One region of the Yersinia enterocolitica subsp. enterocolitica genome, then DNA from elsewhere that is predicted to be linked to it. Evidence: predicted binding sites of a transcription regulator. Region 1 holds the regulator's gene; each other region holds the start of a gene.

Region 1 (7,721 bases):
AGAGCAACGCAACATCAGCCGTAGTGAACTGATTGAACAGATGTTATTGGCTCAATTGGCGCACTCACAAGAAGGGTTTTAACCCTATCGGTTATCACGACGGCGTGGCGTAAGTGATTACGCCACGCCAATATCCCTATCCCAAATTTTAGAAAGTTTCCCAGTTTGCGTTGTTGTCTACCTTGGCAATAGGCGCTGTCGTTAATACCGTAGCCCGAGGTTTAGCTACCGATTTTGTCCGCACATCATCTGATTGCAATTTAAACACTGCCACTGCTTGGTTTAACTGAGTCGCTTGTTCCTCTAGCGCGGCAGCCGCGCGTGAGGCTTGCTGTACCAACGCAGCATTTTGCTGAGTCACACTGTCCATTTCAGCCACTGCCTGCCCGACCTGAGTGATACCTTTGCTTTGCTCATCTGACGCCGATGCTATCTCACCCATTAAATCGGTGACATTGGTGATGGAACGAACAATTTCATCCATAGTTATCCCGGCACTTTCTACCAAAGCCGAACCACTACTCACCCGGTTAACGGACTCGGTTATCAAGCTATCAATCTCTTTTGCCGCTTGAGCACTGCGCTGGGCCAAATTACGGACTTCACTGGCAACCACCGCGAAACCGCGACCTTGTTCACCTGCTCTGGCCGCTTCAACGGCAGCATTCAGTGCCAGAATATTAGTCTGGAAAGCGATACTGTTAATCACTGTTGTAATTTCAGCTATCTTACGTGAACTGGCTGAAATCTCATCCATGGTATGAACCACATCAGCCACCAGCGCCCCGCCTTTTTTGGCGGTAATAGAAGCATTAGCTGCCAATTGGCTGGCATGATGCGCATTATCTGCGTTATGTTTCACCGTTGCCGTCAACTGCTCCATACTGGCGGCCGTCTCTTCCAATGCGGCGGCCTGCTGCTCAGTTCGCGATGATAAATCTGTATTACCGGCTGAAATTTCTGCCGCCCCGTGATAAATCCCATCAGTGCTACTGCGGATAGCTTTTACCGTATTGGCCAAACTGGCTTGCACATCACGTAGCAGCGGAAACAATTTGCCAACGCAATTACGACCAAAATCGGTAATGGGCTGGCCCAGCTGGCCGGAAGCAATCACGCGAAAATGTGCACGAATATCATCCAATGGGCGAACCAGGTTAGCCAACAGGTAGCGATCGGTTGCCAGTAAAATCACTAATCCGGCCACTAAAGCAGAAATTAATGTCATGCTGCTCACTTTTGTCAGGTGAGCAAACTGCTCTTTAGCCACCCCGATAGCCTTGGATGCAGCTTGATTAAAATTCTCCGCAACAGAGCCATATTGCCGGCTCAGCGCTGGCACTGTCTTTTTAGCTAAATCCTGATAGGCCGCGCTATTGTTCGCCATTGCCGCCTGATACAGCGGAGTGACACCTTGATCAATTAATCCGCTCCACCCATCAATCACCCCATTTACCAATGTAGGATCAATCTGTGCATGGTCAATGGCTTTAAACTGCGCCAACTTCTGTTTCAGATTTTCAAGTGCTGCATTGGATGATTTGAGTTCCTTATCTGCATCCGCAATATTGCCGCTCTGACGGTAATCGACTGAGCGGGCAAGACGTGTCACCATCCGAAAATATTGATCCGTCCCCTGATTGACCAAATTCATGTTTTCAACCAACACACTATTAGCATTAGAGGATTGAGTCAGTTGATTCAGCGATAGCAACGTATAACCAGATACACCGCCCCATAGCAGGCAAAATGCCCCAAGCACCCAAAGTAACGCGGCTCTGATAGAAATATTTCTTAAAAACTGCATGTTTGTTCTCCTTCACTGCAAATTGCAACCATTCGGTTACACCGCTGTTATCGGCAATGAGGTTATAAGGTTGAGCCACTCACAAAAATTTAATATCGCATAATCTTGATATCGGCCGGACGAGGTTTTCTGGCACTATATGGCCCTATACATGTGTTATATTATTGGGCCAAACGCTCAGTAATTTGCATAACAATTTGAATTTAAAAGGTATTAAGTTATATGGCAACTGTAGGCATTTTCTTTGGCAGCGATACTGGCAATACCGAAAACATTGCCAAGATGATCCAAAAGCAACTGGGTAAAGATGTTGCTGAGGTTCACGACATTGCCAAAAGCACTAAAGAAGATTTAGAAGGCTTTGATATTCTGCTCATCGGCATCCCAACCTGGTATTACGGTGAAGCTCAATGTGATTGGGATGATTTCTTCCCGACACTGGAAGAAATTGATTTCAACGGCAAATTGGTGGCTATATTTGGCTGTGGCGATCAGGAAGATTATGCAGAATATTTCTGTGATGCGATGGGAACCGTGCGCGATATCATCGAACCACGCGGTGCTGCTATCGTCGGTCACTGGCCAACCGCTGGCTACCACTTTGAAGCGTCTAAAGGCTTGGCGGATGACGATCACTTTATTGGTTTAGCCATTGATGAAGATCGTCAGCCAGAATTGACAAATGAGCGCGTTGAAGCTTGGGTAAAACAGATCAGCGAAGAACTGAATCTGGCCGAAATTACCGGTTAATTTGTCATGTCGGAAACGCGGGGATGAAATTTAATATTGCCACGCGTTTCCGTTGCTTCTATCCCTCTGGTTATACTCTGTTAAGCCACCCACAAATCCGCACTTTCATCCGTGCAAAATGAAAATAAACTGCTACAAATTTGTAACCTTATACTTTGCAGTCATATACTTAAATTATGCAACAATCCCATTCATCAATACATTGCATGATTAATCGGGCAAAGTGTGCAATTATATCTTTGTTAACAACCACGGTTTTCATTTGGGGCTAGCAGTTCTATAATGAGACGCAATTGAGAATATTGCGCCACGGATGTCATAGGCTGAACAGCCTTAATTTGAATCGATAGTAACAGGACTGAATCCGCATGACTGACAACAACAAAGCCTTAAAAAACGCAGGCCTTAAAGTAACACTGCCACGGCTTAAAATTCTGGAAGTGTTGCAAGATCCGGTGTGCCATCACGTCAGCGCGGAAGATCTTTATAAAAAGCTGATCGATATCGGTGAAGAAATTGGTTTAGCAACGGTTTACCGTGTACTGAACCAGTTTGATGATGCCGGTATTGTTACCCGCCATAATTTCGAAGGCGGCAAATCAGTCTTTGAGCTGACGCAGCAACATCATCACGATCATCTGATTTGCCTGGATTGCGGCAAAGTGATCGAATTTAGTAATGAATCCATTGAATCGCTTCAACGTGAAATTGCTAAACAACATGGTATCAAGCTGACCAATCACAGTCTGTATCTGTACGGCCACTGTGAAAGCGGCGATTGCCGTGAAAATGAATCTGCGCACGATAAAAGATAATGTCGTTTTATCGCGTTGACTTATAAAGATTTTAAGCGCTGCTGAAATAAATAATCCGCAAGATGGCCGCCTTTCCCGCTCAGTTACCCAAGTGCAACTCGGTTGGGAGTCAGGTGGTCATTCTTATTTATACCCTTCACCCTTGAAGCCGCTGGGTTGTTAGTTATTCTAATTCCCCCTAATCACTGACGTAGGTGATTTATTCGCTTGCCACCCCACTTATCTGCAATTCCAATGACTTTGGGTATACACCCTATTGCTACCTCCATAAATTTAAAACAAAAAAAACCCCGGACTTGCCGGGGGAAAACCATCAACTCAACTTCACTTAATAGTGTTTACCTAAACCTCAGCAAACAGGAGTTAACATCAGACACAGCACTTTGACAGCAATAATCAAACCTTAACCGGCTCCGCACGACTACTACGTTTACCATCCGGGCTGGTGGAACGAATCAATACGTCGCCACTGACTTTCGGTTGTGCTTTGGCATCATACTGCTGCCATTGTTTTCCGCCATCAGTGGAATACTCGATAATCAGACCCGGTAAGGAGATATTAGCTTCCAATTCCCCGCCAACAACTCGCGCCCCTGGAACTGGCAAGCGATAAGCCACTCCGGCTTTATCCAGTTTCGCCAATTCACGTTGGCCCATAATATTGGCAAAACGCTGCCAATCGGAACTCAACGCCTTGGTGTCAACCCTATGCGTTACGCCACCTTGGTACTCACGACCGGCTTTATAATCCTGCTCCCAAGACGCACGATGCCAGGCACGTTCGGCCAGTGGTAATACTCGAGGGAAAATCATGTATTCCATTTGTTCATCAGTTCGTACTGTTTCATTCCATGATTGAACGGAAATACCGTGCACACCCGGCCAAGGTTTATCACTTTTAGCACTGAAATGATTACCGTCACGGTCGACCGATGTTTCCGCGTTTTGTGGCATATTATCCGGCGCGAAACTAAAGACTTTGGCTTCGTCGCTGAAGCGAGTCGCCCAGTAATAACCGCGCTCATTTGGGTTAACTTCATATGGCATGTCGAAATAGACATAATCCGGATTCGACGCGACCACTTCATAGCCTTTATTGGCCCAATCATTGATTGAGTCAGCGCCGCCCCAATAGAGAGTATCCCAGAAGTTAACGCCAACACGTTTAGTGGCAAAGTCTTTCGACGACTTGGCATCTTTAAGGCCATCTTGCCAGGCTTGCATTTTCTCAATGCCATGGGCATTCACCAACTTGCTGACTTCAATCGCAAAGTGGCTGGAAAGATGCTCAACATCCTGAATTTTGCCTTGCTTGACCATATCCTGACAAACTTGCGATTTAGCCCACGGCTTATCTTCCACACTTTTATCAATAATGCCCTTGCCCGGCTCAATGGTGCCATTTTTATCCTGGAACCCTGCCCCCAGACGGATGTTCTTCGCCTCATCACCACCAAAATGCCAGGTGGTCAATGGCATACCGGCTTCTTTGTGCATCTGCGCCATTTCGCCGATCACTTTGTCGACAAAACGTTTAGACGAATCCAGACATGGGTTGAGATAACTTTTGCGTTCATAGAACTGAACAGAAGTCGTGTTGGAATCATCTGTCGGGTCAACCAGGCGGAACTCGTTGGCTTCTTTTTCCTTACCCTGCTTCATCAAATTGTTGTAACGAGCTTCCATCGAGACGACGGCTGCACGCGCGTGGGCGGGCATATCAATCTCAGGAATGACCTCAATTTGGCGGGCTTTCGCGTATTTCAAAATGTCGATGTAATCATCACGGGTAAAGTGACCCGAGCCCAAATTATTGCTATCCGGGCCTGAGCCCAATTGCGGCAGTAAGCAGGTGTTTTCCGTTAAATCGTGGCAACGCTTGCTGCCCACATCGGTCAGTTCTGGCAGGCCTGGTATCTCAATACGCCAGCCTTCATCATCACTCAGATGGAAGTGGAATTTGTTCAGCTTGTAAGCGGCCATCTGATCAAGCAAACGCAATACTGCATCTTTAGTTTTGAAGTTACGCCCTACATCCAGGAAAACACCACGGTATTCAAAGCGTGGCGCATCTTTGGCATCCAATGTCGCAATCTTCTTGCTACCATCAGTCGGTACTAAAGAAAGAATGGATTGCAGGCCGTAAAACACACCTGTTGGGTCAAAACCAATCACTTGCGCGCCCTTTTCACCGATTTTCAGCTCATATGCGCCTGAAACGGCTAAGTCACCTTTAAAGGCAGACGGCTGAATCAAGGTTTTAATCGGGAACCCCGTTGCACCCAACTTCAAGCCAAGTAATGCAAAACGCTGCGCCGCCGCCTCAGCAGCCGGTTTGGGCAAAGTGCTCAGGTCAAGCGCCACACCTTGACTCAAATCGGCATCTTGTTGGTGAACCTTCACTTCCATTGGTGTCGGGATAATCTGCCCGCGCAGGTTAGCTGCCGTTAATGTTTTCACGGCCTCATTTTTGACGAAGCGAGATTCCGGTGTCATTAATACGTTATTGTCGTCTTTAGTACGCTTCCACTGATCGCCCGTAAACTGAGTCAGATATTCATTAATATCTTCAGTATCAGTACTTTTCAGAACTTTTGGTTTTGCATCACCCGAAGTGGCATACCAGCGCGGCATAAAGTCGGTGGCAAATAACTGCCAGTATTCGCCGGTGATCGGGATTTCAACCGCCTGATTGGCAGGGAAACCAGTAAATTTGGCGGTAGGTTCAATTTTATGTAGATCACCCGTCAGGTGAGTAATTTTAAACTGATCATTATCTACGGTGAGAATTTGACGAATACTATGGAAGTAAATGGCCCAGTCCTGGCCTTTGATCTCATCCCCAGTATTGGTCAGAGTAATCACTACTTTATTACATGATGCCCAGTCAGCTCCCAACTTGGCGCAATCTACGCCATTTTCAGCTGCGCGGTTATCCAACACTTTATAATTAACTGTCAAAGCGCTGAGTTGATCAACAATCTGTTGATTGGCGGCATCTGCATGGGCAGCGCCCATCAAGCCAAAGGTTGCGGTGATTGCCGCTAACGCATTTAATCTGAATTTGTTCATCACTAACCTCATCCATAATGAATAACCGCTGCCAAAGTCGCTACTGAAGTATTGCCGCTGACAGAATTATTGTTAGATCAATCGTTGTTAAAACAATTATTGTTAAATCAATTGTTGTTAAATCAATTGTTGTTGCGAATTTCTTGCCAAAGTTTGCCGCACTGCGCGTCATAGGCTTGACCATTGCCAGTGTGGGCCGCATCAATACAGCGCTGGTAATCCAGTACCCGTACTGTTTCTTTGTCGGTAAAGGCTTGATGCGCCTTCTCTTGTTTCAAAACGTTCAGTACCGCTTTGCAAGGGATCAGCCTTTCTGGTTGACCTTCGCTAGCATTGATACAAGCGCTGTATGCTTGCTTAAGTTTGCTGTCTTCCGGCTGAATGGGAGTTTGTGGGGCACAAGCACTTAATCCCATGACTGCGGCGATGATAAAAAGGATTTTTTTCATGGTGGCACTCCATTATGTCCCCGGCACAGCGGCCGGGGATGGCAATCAAAAGGGGAAAAATCAGAAGATCGTAAATGGTGCAATCACGATGAATTTAACGTCTTTTTCATCCTGGAATACGTTGCCGAAACCGCCACCATAACTTGGAATGTTGGTGTGGTTGTCGTACATGGTGTAGTGCAGTTTGAATAATGTGCCTTTAGCACGGCCTTCTTGCAGGGTGTAAAGAATGTCAAAGTTCCATGCAGATTCTTTCAAACGGGTATTTTGGTCATAAATTGGGTTGGTGCTCGGTTTGGCATCCCAACCATAAGCATAGGAAGTCCCGACTGACCAACCGGCCAAATTCCAGTTTTTCAGGTCATACATCACGCCACCAAACAACGCTTTTTCACCGTTGGCGTTAAAGTCAGAGCGCGAATCCCACCACACGTCTAAGCGACCATTGGAGGTGGCGTAGCCCGGAGTCATACGTTGCAAGAAGTAGCCTTGGTTGCCGTCAGCTTTGGCCCAGGTACCTTCCAGACGCAAATCAAATGGCCCGGTGGTGTAACCCAGAGTCAATGCTTGCAACCAGGCAAGACCGTCATAGACGTCATTAACATCTTTGAAGCCGCCATCAACTTTGTCTTTTGCACCATAGAACTGATAAGACGTCCGCAGATCATTACCCGCAACCGGGAAAGCATAAGAGGCTTTCGCAAAGTATTGATCCATGTAATCTTTGGCTTGACCGAATGCTGCTTCCAGTACTAGCTTGTTTTTAAAGTCATATTTGGCGCCAATTGAGTGCAGATAACTGATACCAGTTTTGCCATCAGCTTGACG
Region 2 (7,721 bases), 2.9 Mb from region 1:
TTAGGCGCTTTCAGCGTTAGCTGTGAACCTAACTGGTCAGTGACGAAATCGATTTCAGCATCTTCCAGATAAGGTTTGCTCAGCTCATCAATATAGGCTGATAACTGCTCGAATTTCAGTTCGGTATCTGTTGCTTCAACGGCATCCGGTGGGCAGTAAGACACACCGCATTCAGCGGTTGGTGTACCGGGGTTGATAACAAATACGCGGATTTGGGTGCCTTCTTCTTGATTTGCCAACAGTTTGGCAAAATGAGATTGTGCTGCGTCTGTTATTGTGATCATGGCATCTGCTCAATAGTTGACTACTCTTGTCGGTTATAATACGCCCATTGATAGGGTGACTACAAGGTTCGACAGATACACCAGACTTGCAATGAGGCGATCCCCTCAGCCCATAGTAGCTTGGCAATTTCATTCACGGTACTGCCAGTTGTTACAACATCATCTAGCAAAGCAATATGTTGGCCGCGAACTGACTCCATACAGCGAAATATTCCCTGCATATTTTTACGGCGTGCTGCGGCTTTTAATTGCTGCTGAGGGGGCGTCGCGCGAATACGCCGTAAGGTGTTATTGCTGTAGTGACAACCGATCCAGTGTGCCAATGGTCGCGCTAATAAATCTGTTTGATTATACCCACGCCGCCAACAACGCCAACGGTGTAGTGGCACACTGATAATTCTGTCTGGTTTGATGACTTTTCCGCGCCGTTTGGCATCGAGCCAGCGTAGTAATAATAATCGGGCCAGTACCGGAGCCAGTGAGGTTGTCCCGTTAAATTTGAGCTTTTTTATCAACCCATCCAGTGGCGGGGCATAATCACTGACCGCTGTCATACTCATCCAGCGCGGTGGCTGTTTCAGGCAGCGGCCACAAGGCAAAACAGTATTGCTACAAGGTAAGCCACAGTAAGGACAGCAAGGCGGTAATGGGGGGGAAGTGGCGGCGGCAGTAGCCACAAATACCGTGCTTTGGATGATATAGCGGTTGCTGGCATAGCCAACAAGGGCTGACGATTGTTAGCATAGTTATCTTCCTTAAATACCCTTCGTTCTTGCCACCGCAGGGTTTGGCTGCGCGCACTCACCCGAATCACTTACTTATGTAAGCTCATCGGGATGAGTTATCTTGCCGCCTACCTGCAACTCCAATGACTTTGGGTATATGCTCTATTTCCATTAAACAATTGAATCCGGCAAGATGCCTGACATGGCGGCTAACACGATTGCAATTTAGGATTGGTCAGGATACTAGCGTATGAAACAACTTTATTGGAACATCTGTGGTGAAGGCGATCGCTGTCTTGTGTTGCTGCACGGGTGGGGGCTGAATGCAGGGGTATGGCATTGCATAATTGATCGACTCGCGCCGCATTTTCGCCTGCACTTGGTCGACCTCCCAGGATATGGACGTAGCACTGAATTTGGCGCAATGTCACTGTCAGAAATGGCTGAAATAGTCTTACAGCAAGCGCCGCAGCAAGCAATCTGGCTTGGCTGGTCAATGGGCGGATTGGTTGCTAGCCAGATTGCCTTGAGCCACCCTGAGCGTGTTCGTGGCTTGATCACGGTTTCGTCTTCTCCTTGTTTTACGGCCCATGACGAGTGGCCAGGGATTCGCCCGGAAGTATTGGCCGGTTTCCAGCAACAACTTAGTGAGGATTTCCAGCGCACTGTGGAGCGTTTTCTGGCATTACAAACGCTGGGAACGGAAAGCGCACGCCAGGACGCCCGTTTGCTGAAAGCGGTTGTATTACAGCACCAAATGCCGGAAGTGGCGGTGTTGACCGGCGGGCTGGATATTCTGCGGACGGCAGATTTACGCGAAGAATTGGCAGACTGTTCGCTCCCATTCTTGCGTATTTATGGTTATCTGGATGGCTTGGTACCACGCAAAGTGGCTGCATTGCTAAACAGCCAGTGGCCGCATACTCAATCGGTGGTGATGCCAGGCTCTGCGCATGCTCCTTTTGTCTCTCATCCTGAGGCGTTTTCTCAACTCGTCGTGGATTTCGCCCAACAGAGCAATACATAGCTAAGTAAAATTTAATCAGTGATTTAATAGCTAAATACTAAATTTAATTAATAATTGTTACTGTCTTGGTATGACATGTGTAAGCAGTAATCCTTCATTTGCGAGGTATTTGGCATGAATTTATTGAAAAATCTGGCTGTAGCTCTGGTGGTGACTGGGGTTTCTTTTGGCGCGATGGCGGCTAAAGAAATTACCAAAGAAGAAGCGAAGAATTACGAGAAGATAGGCACAGTCACTACCTCGGGTCAGGCAACCTCACCCATGGATGTGAAGCAAGAGTTGTCAAAATTAGCAGATGAGAAAGGCGGTAAGTATTATGTGATTATTGCCGAGCGCGAGAAGAAGAAGTTTGATGCGGATGCAGAAGTCTATAAATAATATCATCAGGGATGCCCAAGTGGGCATCTCATTTAACTTAACGATGATTTTTTAACTGGTAAATCACCGTGCTACATTGATTTTTCCCCTCAGGACAACTCTTGCAACTGCCGGTTAGGCAGCCGCTATTATCTTGCTCAATGCGTTCAATCTTGCCCATCGCCGTCAACTTTTCCAGCATTGCCTCAACCAGAGGTAAAGGCATCGCCAATTGATGACTCAACTGGTTCGCATCAGCACTGCCGCTAAGGGCGATGGCATCGCGTAATTGCACCAGGCTTGCCACTTTTACCTCCTTATTAATGACAGTCATTACCAGAACTTTGGCAACAACTGGCTGGCGCACTGTTTTGTAGCCTCACCGTGACCCGGCTACGAGCACGACGTAAACCAAACAGAATCAGCGCATTAATAATAATAACTAAGGCGATAATACCGAGGCTCTGCTGTGGGTGGTCACGGAAGGTAGCGGCTTGATAGAACAAGGTTGCCAGTGAGTACGCAACATTTAGCCCCCACAGTATTGAGAAGGTCATCCAGCCCCGGCTGGTTTCCCGCGCAATGGCCCCCATCACCGAGACACAAGGCACATACAACAAGACAAAAATCAGGTAGCTGTAGGCAGAGATACTGGAGCCGAACTTACTGCTCATCATCCCCATCGAACCGGCTGCCATTTCACCATCACCTTTGCTGGCCTCAATGGGGTTAGCTAACACACTGAGGCTGAAGGTATCTTTTAATCCCTGCCAGGTGGCACCAACTGCACCGGACAATTCACTCAATAAATTAAAGTTTTCAGCATCAAAAGGCTGGTTGTTAATTTGCTCAGCGGTGTAAAGGGTATTCAGTGTCCCCACCACCACTTCTTTCGCCATCGCGCCAGTCACCAACCCAACGGTTGCCTGCCAGTTATCTTCATGGATCCCCATCGGGGCCAGTAACGGAGTCAATACTTTACTGACAGAGGCCAGTGCTGAATCATTGATGCTATCCACCGCTTGACCACTAAAAGAAAAACTATTCAGGCCACCGATAAAAATACTGGCGATAACAATCACCTTCCCGGCGCGCAGAACAAAGCCTTTTAGCCGCTGCCAGGTTTGTAATAATAGGCTTTTGAGGTGTGGCACGTGGTAAACCGGTAACTCCATCACAAAGGGTGATGCTTCACCGCGCATGATGGTGTATTTCAGTACCAATCCAGTGAGGATGGCGACGGCAATACCTAACAAATAGAGAGAAAAGACGACACTGGCTCCATCCTGGCCGAAGAATGCGGCGGCAAATACAGCAAATATAGCCAGCCGTGCGCCACAGGACATAAACGGTGCCATCATGATAGTTATCAAGCGCTCGCGTTGAGCATCCAAGGTACGTGCGCCCATAATCGACGGCACATTACAGCCGAAACCGACAATCAGTGGCACAAAAGATTTACCCGGTAACCCCAGCGCCTGCATCAACCGGTCCATAACAAAGGCGGCACGGGCCATATAACCGGAGTCTTCCAAAAAGGAGAGGAACAGGTACATCATGCCAATTTGTGGCACCAGTGGTAGCACGGTGTTGATACCGCCGCCGACACCTTGAGCCAGGAAGATAGTTAGCCACTGCGGGAAATGCAGTGTATAGCCAACCCACTGTATCCCTTGAATAAAGATGGCAGCAGAGCCGATATCAAATATCGGTTGTAACGCCCCGCCGATATTAATGGCTAAGACGAACATTAAGTACATGACAAACAAGAAGATAGGTACACCTAACCAGCGATTCAGAATCACTTTATCAAGCACTTGGGTCAGGCGATTTGGCTCAGCTTGCTGTGAGTTACCGACGATATCGCAGATACGGGCAATGCTTTGATAGCGGGCATCGGCGATCACCAGTTCCGGATCTTCGTGCTGGTTTTGCCGCAGATTTTCACGGGCCAGTTCCACGATAGAAGGGGAGATGCCAGCGCGAGCCAGGCTATAGATATCACCCTCTAATATTTGCAGTGCCAGCCAGCGACGCTGCTGCACTGGCCAGGACTCAGGCATCGCCTGCACCAACTTATCCACTTCACTAAGTAGCACCGACGGGTAGTTAACCAGCGCCTTGAAGGGAACAGGCTGAAGCTCATCAATGCTGTTTTTTAATTCATTGATACCCTGCCCCCGCGTAGAAACCAGCGGAATAACCGGGCAGCCCAACTGCTGAGAGAGTGCTTCGATATCAATATCAATGTGCTGACTTTTGGCGATATCCAGCATATTGAGGGCCACGACACAGGGGATACCTAACTCTATCAGTTGCAGTGTCAGATAGAGATTGCGCTCCAGATTGGCGGCATCAACCACGTTAATCAACAAGTCCGCTTCGCCGCTCAAGATATAGTGGCAAGCAATCTGCTCATCCAGCGAGGTTTGTTCAGAAATGGTGGTGAGTGAGTAGGTTCCCGGCAGGTCAACCAAAGTCACCTGATGCTGTGCGGTGCTGAAGTGGCCCTCTTTGCGCTCAACAGTGACCCCGGCCCAGTTACCTACCCGCTGGCGAGCCCCAGTTAACTGGTTGAAAAGGGTAGTTTTACCCGCATTGGGGTTGCCAATTAGGCCAATTGTGAGTGCTTTCATGATCCAACGTGATATCAGTAAATTAAAGTCAGCCTATGCAAGGTGGTTTTGATACATCACCTCACAGCCAGAATAAGAAGTTAATTTGAAATATTAGGGTTGCAGGTCTAGCGTCAGTAGGTCTAAATCTTTTTTACGCACCACCAGACTGACTCTGCGGGTTTCTATCTGAATGGGATCACCTAATGGCGCCAGGCGGACAACATTAAATGAAGAGCCGGGAAGCATACCCAGTGATAATAATTTTTGTCGGTAAGCCGGGCTAATTTCAGGTGAGAAACCAACAATTTTGTAGGAGCGCTGTGGGATCAGATGCATGTAAGCCTCTCGTTATAACGCATTAGCAAACCAGAGTTCAGAGAAATTCCACCACTAATAAATAATGATTAAAATAATAATAGTAAGAATCGTTTTCATATTCAACTCAGGTTAAAGGCTCAAAAGTAAATATTCATTACGATTTCATTTTTAAAATTAATGAGTCTGATTTCTATTTGCGCTTGTTTTACCACCAAATTAGCACGATCGCAAATGCGAACGATGAGTTAAATCAGTTAACCGAATGTTTCTATAAGCTGCTGTCCACAATAAGAAATACTGATGATTAACATAATCACTTCACTATGATTTGAATCAAATAACATTCATATTTTAATTAACATATGGAATGTTATCGTAATTATTTATAAATTAAGTGTAATAACGAACTAAATTAAACTTCATGTTAAATATGATGTTAAATCAGTTAAGTCTACATCTGATTTAGTGTGATAGAACACCGAAAAAAGAATTGCGTGCTAATTAATTTAAAAGATAACGCTGCGATCTTATAGAAGAAAAAAATATGAGAAGTGGTACTCAATATGGTGTTAAGGATGAGTTTGAACTTACAAATTCGATGAATTAAGAACAATGACAAAGGGCCACAGAATCTGGCCCTTAACTTGAGATATCAGCGTTTTTTAAATGCTGCCGCTAGTGCATCACTCATGGCGCTGTTGTTGCTGCTGCTGGAATGGTTGCCGCCAGAGTTGCTATCTGTGCGCCCTTTAGCGGATGGGCGACTATTGGATTCATTGCTATTACGCGGCCGACTGGCACCACGATTGTCATTAGCGCGGTTCTCACCACTATTACCACGACGTGAACCACTTTCACCCGGCTGTTCATCAAGTCGCATACTCAGAGCAATACGTTTGCGCTGTAAGTCCACTTCCATCACTTTAACTTTGACGATATCACCGGCTTTCACCACTTTATGCGGGTCATCGACAAACTTGTCTGCCAGTGAGGAGATGTGCACCAAACCATCCTGATGGACACCGATATCGACAAATGCGCCAAAGTTGGTCACGTTAGTTACTGAGCCTTCGAGGATCATCCCCGGTGTCAGATCATTCAGTGTTTCCACGCCTTCGGCAAAGGTCGCGGTTTTAAATTCAGGACGCGGATCTCGGCCCGGTTTTTCCAACTCGCGCAGGATATCTGTGACGGTCGGAACGCCAAATTTCTCGGTGGTGAAATCGCGGGCGTTGAGGCTACGTAATGCTGTGGCATTGCCCATTAAGTCCTGCAATGCTTGCTCGGTAGCTGCCAAAATACGCTCAACCACCGGATAGGCTTCTGGATGCACCGTTGAAGCATCCAACGGGTTATCCCCGTGGTTAATACGCAAGAAACCGGCGCACTGTTCGAAAGCTTTTGGCCCTAAGCGGCTGACTTTCAGCAATTGCTCGCGGTTATGGAAGCGCCCATTTTCATCACGCCAGTTCACAATATTCTGCGCCATCATGCGGGTCAAGCCAGCCACACGGGTCAGTAATGGTACTGACGCGGTGTTCAAGTCCACACCCACGGCGTTTACGCAGTCTTCTACTACCGCATCCAGCTTTTTCGCCAGTTGGCTTTGGCTGACGTCATGCTGATACTGACCAACTCCGATAGATTTCGGGTCGATTTTAACCAGTTCAGCCAACGGGTCTTGCAACCGGCGAGCAATAGAAACCGCGCCACGAATGGACACATCCAGATCAGGGAATTCCAACGCGGCCAGCTCTGAGGCCGAATACACCGAAGCGCCAGCCTCACTGACAATGACTTTCTGCGCCGTCACCGCCGGATACTGCTGTTGCAGCTCGGTAAAGAAGCGCTCGGTTTCCCGTGATGCAGTGCCGTTACCAATCGCCACCAGTTCAACCTGATGTTTGATACACAGGGCAGCCACCACGGCAGCGGCTTTAGCAGCCTGCCCAGTATGAGGGTAGATGGTATCGTAGGCAACCAGCTTACCGGTAGCATCAACCACAGCCACTTTCACCCCAGTACGCAGACCAGGATCGAGGCCCATAGTGGCGCGCATCCCCGCCGGAGCGGCCATCAGCAAATCTTGCATGTTACGAGCGAATACATTGATAGCCTCGTCTTCCGCTCGTTCACGCAGGGTGCTCATCAGCTCGGTTTCAAGATGCATCAGCACCTTAATACGCCATGTCCAGTTGACCACGGCTTTGCGCCAGTTGTCAGCCGGTGCATTATTCAGGCGCAAATCCAGATGGTTGATAATGATCTGCTCGCCCTGACTTTCACGAGGAGGTTCATCAAACTGTGGATCGGGGTTCAGCGCCAGTTGCAACACCCCTTCATTACGGCCACGGAACATTGCCAGTGCGCGGTGAGAAGGGACTTGGGCGAT
Region 3 (7,721 bases), 2.5 Mb from region 1:
GCTATCGCGGTGTATCTGTTGGCCTACCGCCAGGGAATTCAGGGCTTTCGGCTAATTATTGTCGGTATTGCCATGGGCGCAATGTTAACCGCATTTAATACCTGGTTGACTATCACCGCTTCATTAGAAGCGGCCATCACTGCCGCCGCATGGGGAGCCGGTTCTCTCAATGGTTTGACGTGGGCAAAGGGCCTGCCATCAGTGATGTTTATTGCCATCGCCGCCGTGGTGGCGATGTTACTGAGCCGCCGTATGCCGCTGCTGGAAATGGGCGATGATGCTGCGGGCGCTCTAGGTGTTCCAGTCGAAAAAACTCGTTTGGGCCTGATGGCTATTGGCGTCATTTTGATGGCTGCGGTCACTGCGGCGGCAGGGCCGATTTCCTTTATTGCGCTAGCCGCACCACAAATCGCAAAACGCCTGTCTGGCACATCATCAGTGACATTGACCGCTTCTGCGTTAATGGGAGCACTGTTATTGATTGCCGCTGATTTGTGCGCCCAACACCTGTTTTCACCTAATCAATTGCCAGTCGGTGTTGTGACTATCAGCATCGGTGGTCTGTATCTTATTTGGCTTTTAATCCGCGAGTCTCGACGATCATGAGTAATGCTAGTTCCACCACTTCACCTACCCCTCGCTTGTGGGCCGAGGCGCTGACTTTGGGTTATGACGGCAAGATAATCAGCGAAAACCTGAGTGTCGCCATTCCTGATGGTGAGTTTACGGTTATCGTCGGCCCCAACGCCTGTGGTAAATCGACGCTGCTGCGCGCCTTGAGTCGATTACTGAAACCGCAGGCGGGTCAGGTGATTTTGGATGGTAAGAATATTGCCAGCCTTGATACCCGGCATGTTGCGCGCCATTTGGGCTTATTACCACAAAGCTCGCAAGCACCGGACGGGATCAGCGTGCTGGATCTGGTGGCGCGTGGTCGTTACCCCCACCAGAAATTATTGCAGCAATGGACACAGGCTGATAAGCAGGCGGTCAGCGATGCCATGCAGGCCACTGGTGTCAGTGAACTGGCAGACAGGTCAGTGGATGCTTTATCAGGCGGGCAACGCCAGCGGGTTTGGATAGCTATGGTGCTGGCTCAGCAAACGCCATTACTGTTATTGGATGAGCCGACCACCTATCTGGATATCGCCCATCAGATTGATTTGCTTGAATTGTTTAGCAATCTTAATCAACAGCATAACCATACCCTGGTTGCTGTGCTGCATGATCTGAATCATGCCTGCCGCTATGCCACCCATATTATCGCCATGCGCGATGGAAAGATTGTCATCCAGGGAAAGCCGCGCGAAGTGATCACCGCAGATCTGGTGGAGCATGTCTTTGGTATGCCCTGTTTGATCATTGATGATCCGGTGTCGCACACCCCTCTGGTTATCCCAAAGGGGCGGTTTAAGGTGTGATTTAGGATTCAGTTTTATACCCTAAATAACTCGAATTGCAGGAAAGCGGCAAGCAAGTGAACCCCGATGAGCTTACTCAAGTAAGTGATTCGGGTGATTGAGTACAGCCAACGCACATGCAGTTTGAAGTATGACGGTTATAATGAGCGAGCAAGCAGTGTAATCCATCAATCAACCCACCGCGCCAGCACAGCGAATCATGCCCACCAGCATAAATCCGATAATGTAATCGATGCCCCGCCTGACGCAGCGCCTCGCTCATGGCCTCATTAACCTGATAAATCACATCTTCACGGCGACCCGCCTCCATAAAAATATCCAATGGATGATCATTACCCAAACCTTGGTAAACCTGTTCTGTCAGCCAGCCTTGACGCTCGGCAGTTCCGGCGGTCAGAGCTTTGAAATTATCAACATCCGGCCACCAGAAGGAACCGGACTGACTCAGCACACCACCAAAACGCTGCGGCCAATGTAATCCGGCATATAGCGAGGCCAACCCACCAAAACTTTGCCCTGCCACCACGGTACGCGAGGCCTGGTCAGTAAAGGGTTGTAGCGCAGCAACTTGCGGCAATAATTCTGTTTGTAGCGCTTGCCAAAAATCTTGATTGCAAGGCAACTCTACTGAGCGATGGGGCTGGTCAATAATGTCGATCAACACATACACACTGGCGGGCAAACGTCCGGCGTCAGTTTCATTATCCAGCACACCGAATATCGGTTGCCTGGTTGCCCAATACTGCCCATCAAGCAAGATAGCTAATGGCCGCTCGGCATTATCTGCCGTGCCGTGTGTGTGGTAAATCCACACATTGCGGCTGTTACCTAGCAATTCGCTATGCCAGGTAATCAATTGCAGCCGTTGCGTATCCGTTGGGAGTTGCTGGCCTGCATCAATCGGCTGCCAGGCGGTCTGAGGTATGGCATCAGCTAAATGCACCGCAGAAAGTGGCCTTCCGCGATAACTGGAATGGGGGGCGGTGTGATTGAACGGATCGTTTTGTGCCAAATCCATCAAGGAGATCCACCAATTACGCTGTGCCTGCCGGCGTTCTTGTGGCGTTCCCTCAGGTAAATTCAGGCAATGTTCCGCAGTAACCGGCATAAAACTGTAGCTGCCACGGAAATCAGATTCCACTTCAGCCTGCCAATACCAAACATGGGTTTGGCCCAGGCGTTGTAGGGTTTCAGGATGAGTACTGTGATGGTCTGTCACGCCGTTAACATCAATGTAGACACGACTATAAGTAGGTTCATCTGCCCCAGCTACCGGCTCCCGCCAAAGAAACGTCAGTCTGACTTTATCCTCAGATATCGGCTCCACCAGCGGCGTTCCCCACTGTGCAATCTGCTGCCACCACGATTCACTACCGGCTAAAGGGTCTGCTAACAAGCGCTGGCTATCAGGATGTTCATTTGTCGTGCTCACACTCAATCCTCTTGATTTCATTGCCCAAGTCTATTCACCACTCATCACGCCAATGTATGCCCACAAGGGGTCAGGTTAAATACATTTGAGGTTAATGACAAAGCTATTGATAACTCAGTGAGTAAAGGGTTTACCGCACCTCGGGGTACTTCGGTGGCTTACGCCACTACGACCCCAACGGCACGCTTCCCCTTAGTTTGACGTTGTCATAAATCTAATACATTTGTTATTTTTATATTAATACAAATAATATTGAGAAGTATTATTATTTGCAATAACATGGTGCGCATTCTTTCTTGAGCGTCACCTTATTCCCGAATATGTATAAGGATACAGCCGCAACTGATTGAATGGGCAGAAATCTTTTTTATATCCATACCGGATAATAAATAAATCTGGGTGGATCCAGCACTTTTATTATTGTATTTCCAGGTAGGGATAAATCATGTTTGATATTTCTGGCAAAAAAATGCCGAGGAAATTGCCATTCCGGGCAAACTACACCTCAAAAACCTTATTATTGACCTCCGCACTGATATTCATCCCCTCTCTACACACTTTGGCGGCAACTCGCGCGCAAGAAACGGCGGCAACAAAAGAAGATAAATTAGTGATAGTTGCCAAAGCGGGTAGCGGGCAACAAGATGCGGGTTTTGTCGCTAAAAATAGTTCAACCGGCACCAAAACTGATACTCCGCTGATTCGCACTCCGCAATCTATTTCCGTCATTACCAGCCAGCAAATGCAGGATCAAGGCGCAACTTCTGTTGCTCAAGCATTGCGTTATACCGCTGGTGTGGTGCCGGAATATCGCGGTGGCTCTAACATGAATGACGAAGTGATCATTCGTGGTTTCGGCTATGCACCGCGTTTTCTCGATGGCTTGAGCTACAACTCATTGGGTGGCGCACGGCGTGGTGGTCAGATTGATCCGTGGTTATTGGAGCGGGTGGAAGTGGTTCGTGGCCCGGCATCAGTGCTGTATGGCCAAGTCAATCCGGGTGGCCTGATCAATATGGTCAGCAAGCGCCCAACGGCTGAAAGTATTCACAAAGTGCAGGTAGGAGCGGGTAATAATAGCCTGGCGGAAGCCGCTTTTGATTTTGGCGGTGTCTTCGATGATGAAGGGAAAGTTCTCTATCGCCTGAATGGGATTGGCAGAACGCAGGATGATGCGGTGAATACCTACAAGCAGGAACGTTTTGCTATCGCCCCGGCAATAACCTTTATTCCGAATGAAGACACCACCTTTACCTTATTAACCAGCTACCAGAAAGAACCCAAAGCCGGTTCACGTAACTTCTTACCGGCGACCGGCACGGTATTTGGTACCGCTTACGGCAAAATACCTTACGATTTTAATGTCAGTGACCCGTCATTTGATCAATCTGAACGCGAGCAAACCTCAGTTGGTTATGCTCTTGAGCATTACATCAATGACACCTTTAAATTCCGTCAGAACCTGCGTTACAGCTATAACAAGCAAGACTATAAGTACTTGGTATTTATGGATTTACTGGCTGATAGCCGCACCATGACCCGCCGCCCACAAATTGAACGCCAGACAACCGCTGAGTTTGCAGTCGATAACCAACTGCAAGCTGATTTCTGGACCGGTCAACTAAACCACACGGTGCTCACCGGATTGGATTATAAACGCACCCGTATTGATAGCCGGTTCTATATGGGCACGGTACAGACAAAATATAATCTGGATTGGGTATCACCGGTTTATGGTCTGAATATCAAAGACAGTGACCTGTCACTGAATAGCAGTGATTTGACCAAACTGGATCAGGTGGGGGTGTATTTACAAGATCAAATCGAACTGGATAAGTGGAACTTCCTGTTGTCCGGGCGCTACGACTGGTCACAGTTAAAAACCATGAACCGTAAAACCGTCACCCAAGATCAACAAGACGATCATGCATTTACCGGCCGTGGCGGTGTGTTGTATGCCTTTGATTCTGGTATCTCACCCTATGTTAGCTACAGCACCTCATTTGAGCCAAGTACCGCCAAAGGTGCACCTGGCACCGGTGCATTAGACCCGGTCACGGCACGTCAGGTCGAACTCGGCATTAAATACCAGCCGCCGGGCAGCCGCACTTTGCTGACCACCGCACTGTATGATTTACGTCAGAAAAACATTAGCCAATACGATCAAGCACTGGCCTATAACGTACCAATTGGCGAAGTTCAGTCTCAGGGGATCGAAACTCAGTTAAACAGTGAGATTAACGATAATATCAACCTTATTGCCGCCTATACCTACACCAAAGGGAAAGTACGGGAAACTAAGACCGCCGCTGAATTAGGCAAAATGCCCGCTCGCACACCTAGCCATTCCGCCTCACTGTGGGGTATGTACAGCTTTGATAAGGGTGTGATTGATGGATTATCCACCGGTGTTGGCGTGCGCTACATCGGCACCAGTTGGGGTGATGCGAAAAACAGCTTTAAAGTCCCAGCGGTTACGTTATATGACTGGATGATGCGTTATGAACTGGGGCAAGCTTTACCATCAATGAAAGGCACCAGTTTGCAGGTCAACGTTAATAACGTATTTAACAAAGAATATGTAGCCAGTTGCGCACAAATGGCGGCCTGTTTCTATGGCAGTGGCCGTGTTGCTACCGCAACCGTCAGTTATTCCTGGTAAACTTTCACTTTCAGCCGCGCCGGTTGATATATGCTGGCGCGGTTTTATCCTAACGAATAAGAATTGCTTAAAGAAAAGTAAATATTTGCTCCAACCCATGCCATTTTGGCGGTTATATTAAAAATAAATCTAATAAATTCAGCCTAATAACTTTTCATTAACCTTTCATTCCATTTAACGTAACCGGACAAAACCATTCTAAAAACAGTGGGATAATCCTATACTCGCTAACAGCATTATTTAATCGCGCCATATATTCAGAGTAAACATGCCAGCATTTAAAGGAATATCACAGCTTATGCACCGAACGCGCGCCTGTAAAAAGCGCCTGTGCGGCATGCTGCTGATTACCTGCTGGTTTTTTCTGAATACCCAACTGGCGATAGCTGGCCATCAGTGTGATATTGCCCCTGCCGACTCGCCGGTCTTTAGCCAGCATCAAGGGCATTTACAATCAGACCCGATGCAACACATGTTGTCGGCGATGGAAATGTCTCATGGTCAGGCGCAAAACTCCCTATGTGAAAAGCATTGTATTCCTGACTCAGTTCAATCTGACAGCGGGATGCTGGTACTGGCAGCTTTGCCGACCCACACTGAATTAGTGCTAGCGGATATACAGCAAGCCCCGCGCATTCACCGCCTCGACTGGCATATGCCGCCCATTGTTGGGCCACCCACCGAAATCGCGCTCTGCCGATTTAGAGAATAGATCCAGACAGATTTAACCACATTATTCACGCGTCTTTGCGTGCTGTGCTTATTTTATGTTTTGGAGCTATTCCTATGAGTACTTTATTTAACGCCGTATCCACCACTGTTACCACTTTAGTTTGTGCTGTTGTACTTTTCTCTGCCCCGCTGTTGGCCGCCCCCCTATCAATGACAGAAAGTATGCCGATGTCCCATAACCACGGGGCAATGATGGCTGATACCACCACGATCAATACCAATAACTATCACTCTCGCGGGCAAATAAAAGCCTGGAATGCCAATAGCGTATCCATCTCCCACAGTGCCATTTCGGCCCTAAACTGGCCACCAATGACTATGTCCTTTGACCTGCCGGATAACCTTGCTACAACCCCAATTCCAGTAGGCACTCAGGTCACATTTAGCTTCCGCCAGACTGAACAGGGCTATCAGCTCACCGCCATTTCAGCACAGCAACCGTAAGGCGGGAGCCATCATGAACCACCTATTGAATCACCCACTGCCGGTGCGGCCTGCGGCTGTATTGCGCTTAGGAATAGCCCGCCTGCTGATGGCTGCGGCATTCAGTTTACCCGCCCTGAGCCACGCGGCGGATATCACTCTGGATCAGGCGCTGGTCTCGGCAGAGCGCTACTCTGCCGAGTTATCTGCGAATCAGCATCAGGTTAATGCGCTGGAAAACATGGCCAGTTCTGCCACCCAACTGCCTGATCCCAAATTGAAGTTTGGTATAGAAAACCTGCCAGTTGGGGGCAGCAATGCCCGCCGTTTTACCCGCGAGGGCATGACCATGCAGCGGATCGGCATCATGCAGGATTATGTCAGCAGTGATAAACGGCAAAGAAAAGCCGATACCCTCAGTGCCGAAGCGCGTAAAACCGCAGCGGGCAACGAAACCATCCGCACCAGATTACAAAAGGAAACCGCGCAAGCCTGGCTAGATCTGGCACTCACCGAGCAAGCCGCGAGTGATGCCAAGGTTTTAGTGCAGGAGAGCGAAAAACAGATAGCACTACAACGGGCCGGAGTTGCCAGTGGTGGTGCGTTACCCAGCAGTGTGTTGGATGCGCGTCTGACCCTGGCGGCGATGCAAGATAGACTAACCACCGCACAACGCGACGTGGCTTTGGCGCAGACCCGACTGACCCAGTTAACCGGTATTGAAGTTCAGCACGTCGATGGCCCCTTACCCAAGTTCTCCCGCCTACCCGCTGCTATCACCGTGTTGCGCGATAGCATTAACCAGCATCCGGAAATCTTGCTCGCCAGCCGCGAAGCGGAGGTTGCTAAAGCACGTTCGGCGCAATCAGCCATTGCGGCGATTCCGGATATCGGTATTGAAGTTTATTACGCCAAACGCGCAGAAGAATATGAGGATATGGCAGGAGTGATGGTAACCGTCGATCTGCCGCTATTTCGCTCGCAACGTCAGGATAAAGACTATGCCGCGGATGTCTCGCGAACCATGGAAGCCAACGACCAGCTCACCCTA

What was found. Region 1 encodes Fur, which represses iron uptake genes when iron is present. Its sites were predicted from a motif close to ATAATAATGAGAACNACTATCAA; they were not measured.
Positions count from the first base shown of each region.
Region 2: the regulator Fur is predicted to act here: its motif matches at 5,424-5,446, upstream of feoA (ferrous iron transporter A).
Region 3: the regulator Fur is predicted to act here: its motif matches at 3,100-3,122, upstream of FGL26_RS12515 (TonB-dependent siderophore receptor).

Region 1 covers NZ_LR590469.1:118,405-126,125, reverse strand. Annotated here, with positions in the region: gene ybfE (LexA regulated protein) at 1-82, shown strand, start outside; gene FGL26_RS00620 (methyl-accepting chemotaxis protein) at 149-1,807, opposite strand; gene fldA (flavodoxin FldA) at 2,030-2,557, shown strand; gene fur (ferric iron uptake transcriptional regulator) at 2,926-3,372, shown strand; gene FGL26_RS00605 (beta-N-acetylhexosaminidase) at 3,769-6,444, opposite strand; gene chiQ (ChiQ/YbfN family lipoprotein) at 6,567-6,893, opposite strand; gene chiP (chitoporin ChiP) at 6,954-7,721, opposite strand, start outside.
Region 2 covers NZ_LR590469.1:3,056,568-3,064,288, forward strand. Annotated here, with positions in the region: gene nfuA (Fe-S biogenesis protein NfuA) at 1-284, opposite strand, end outside; partial or broken gene gntX (DNA utilization protein GntX) at 344-1,028, opposite strand; gene bioH (pimeloyl-ACP methyl ester esterase BioH) at 1,260-2,036, shown strand; gene FGL26_RS14705 (YdgH/BhsA/McbA-like domain containing protein) at 2,151-2,414, shown strand; gene FGL26_RS14710 (FeoC-like transcriptional regulator) at 2,452-2,700, opposite strand; gene feoB (Fe(2+) transporter permease subunit FeoB) at 2,714-5,029, opposite strand; gene feoA (ferrous iron transporter A) at 5,123-5,347, opposite strand; gene FGL26_RS14725 (Tex family protein) at 5,982-7,721, opposite strand, start outside.
Region 3 covers NZ_LR590469.1:2,618,625-2,626,345, forward strand. Annotated here, with positions in the region: gene fepG (iron-enterobactin ABC transporter permease) at 1-606, shown strand, start outside; gene FGL26_RS12505 (ABC transporter ATP-binding protein) at 603-1,421, shown strand; gene fes (enterochelin esterase) at 1,498-2,853, opposite strand; gene FGL26_RS12515 (TonB-dependent siderophore receptor) at 3,299-5,515, shown strand; gene FGL26_RS12520 (hypothetical protein) at 5,814-6,227, shown strand; gene FGL26_RS12525 (copper-binding protein) at 6,302-6,691, shown strand; gene FGL26_RS12530 (TolC family protein) at 6,705-7,721, shown strand, end outside.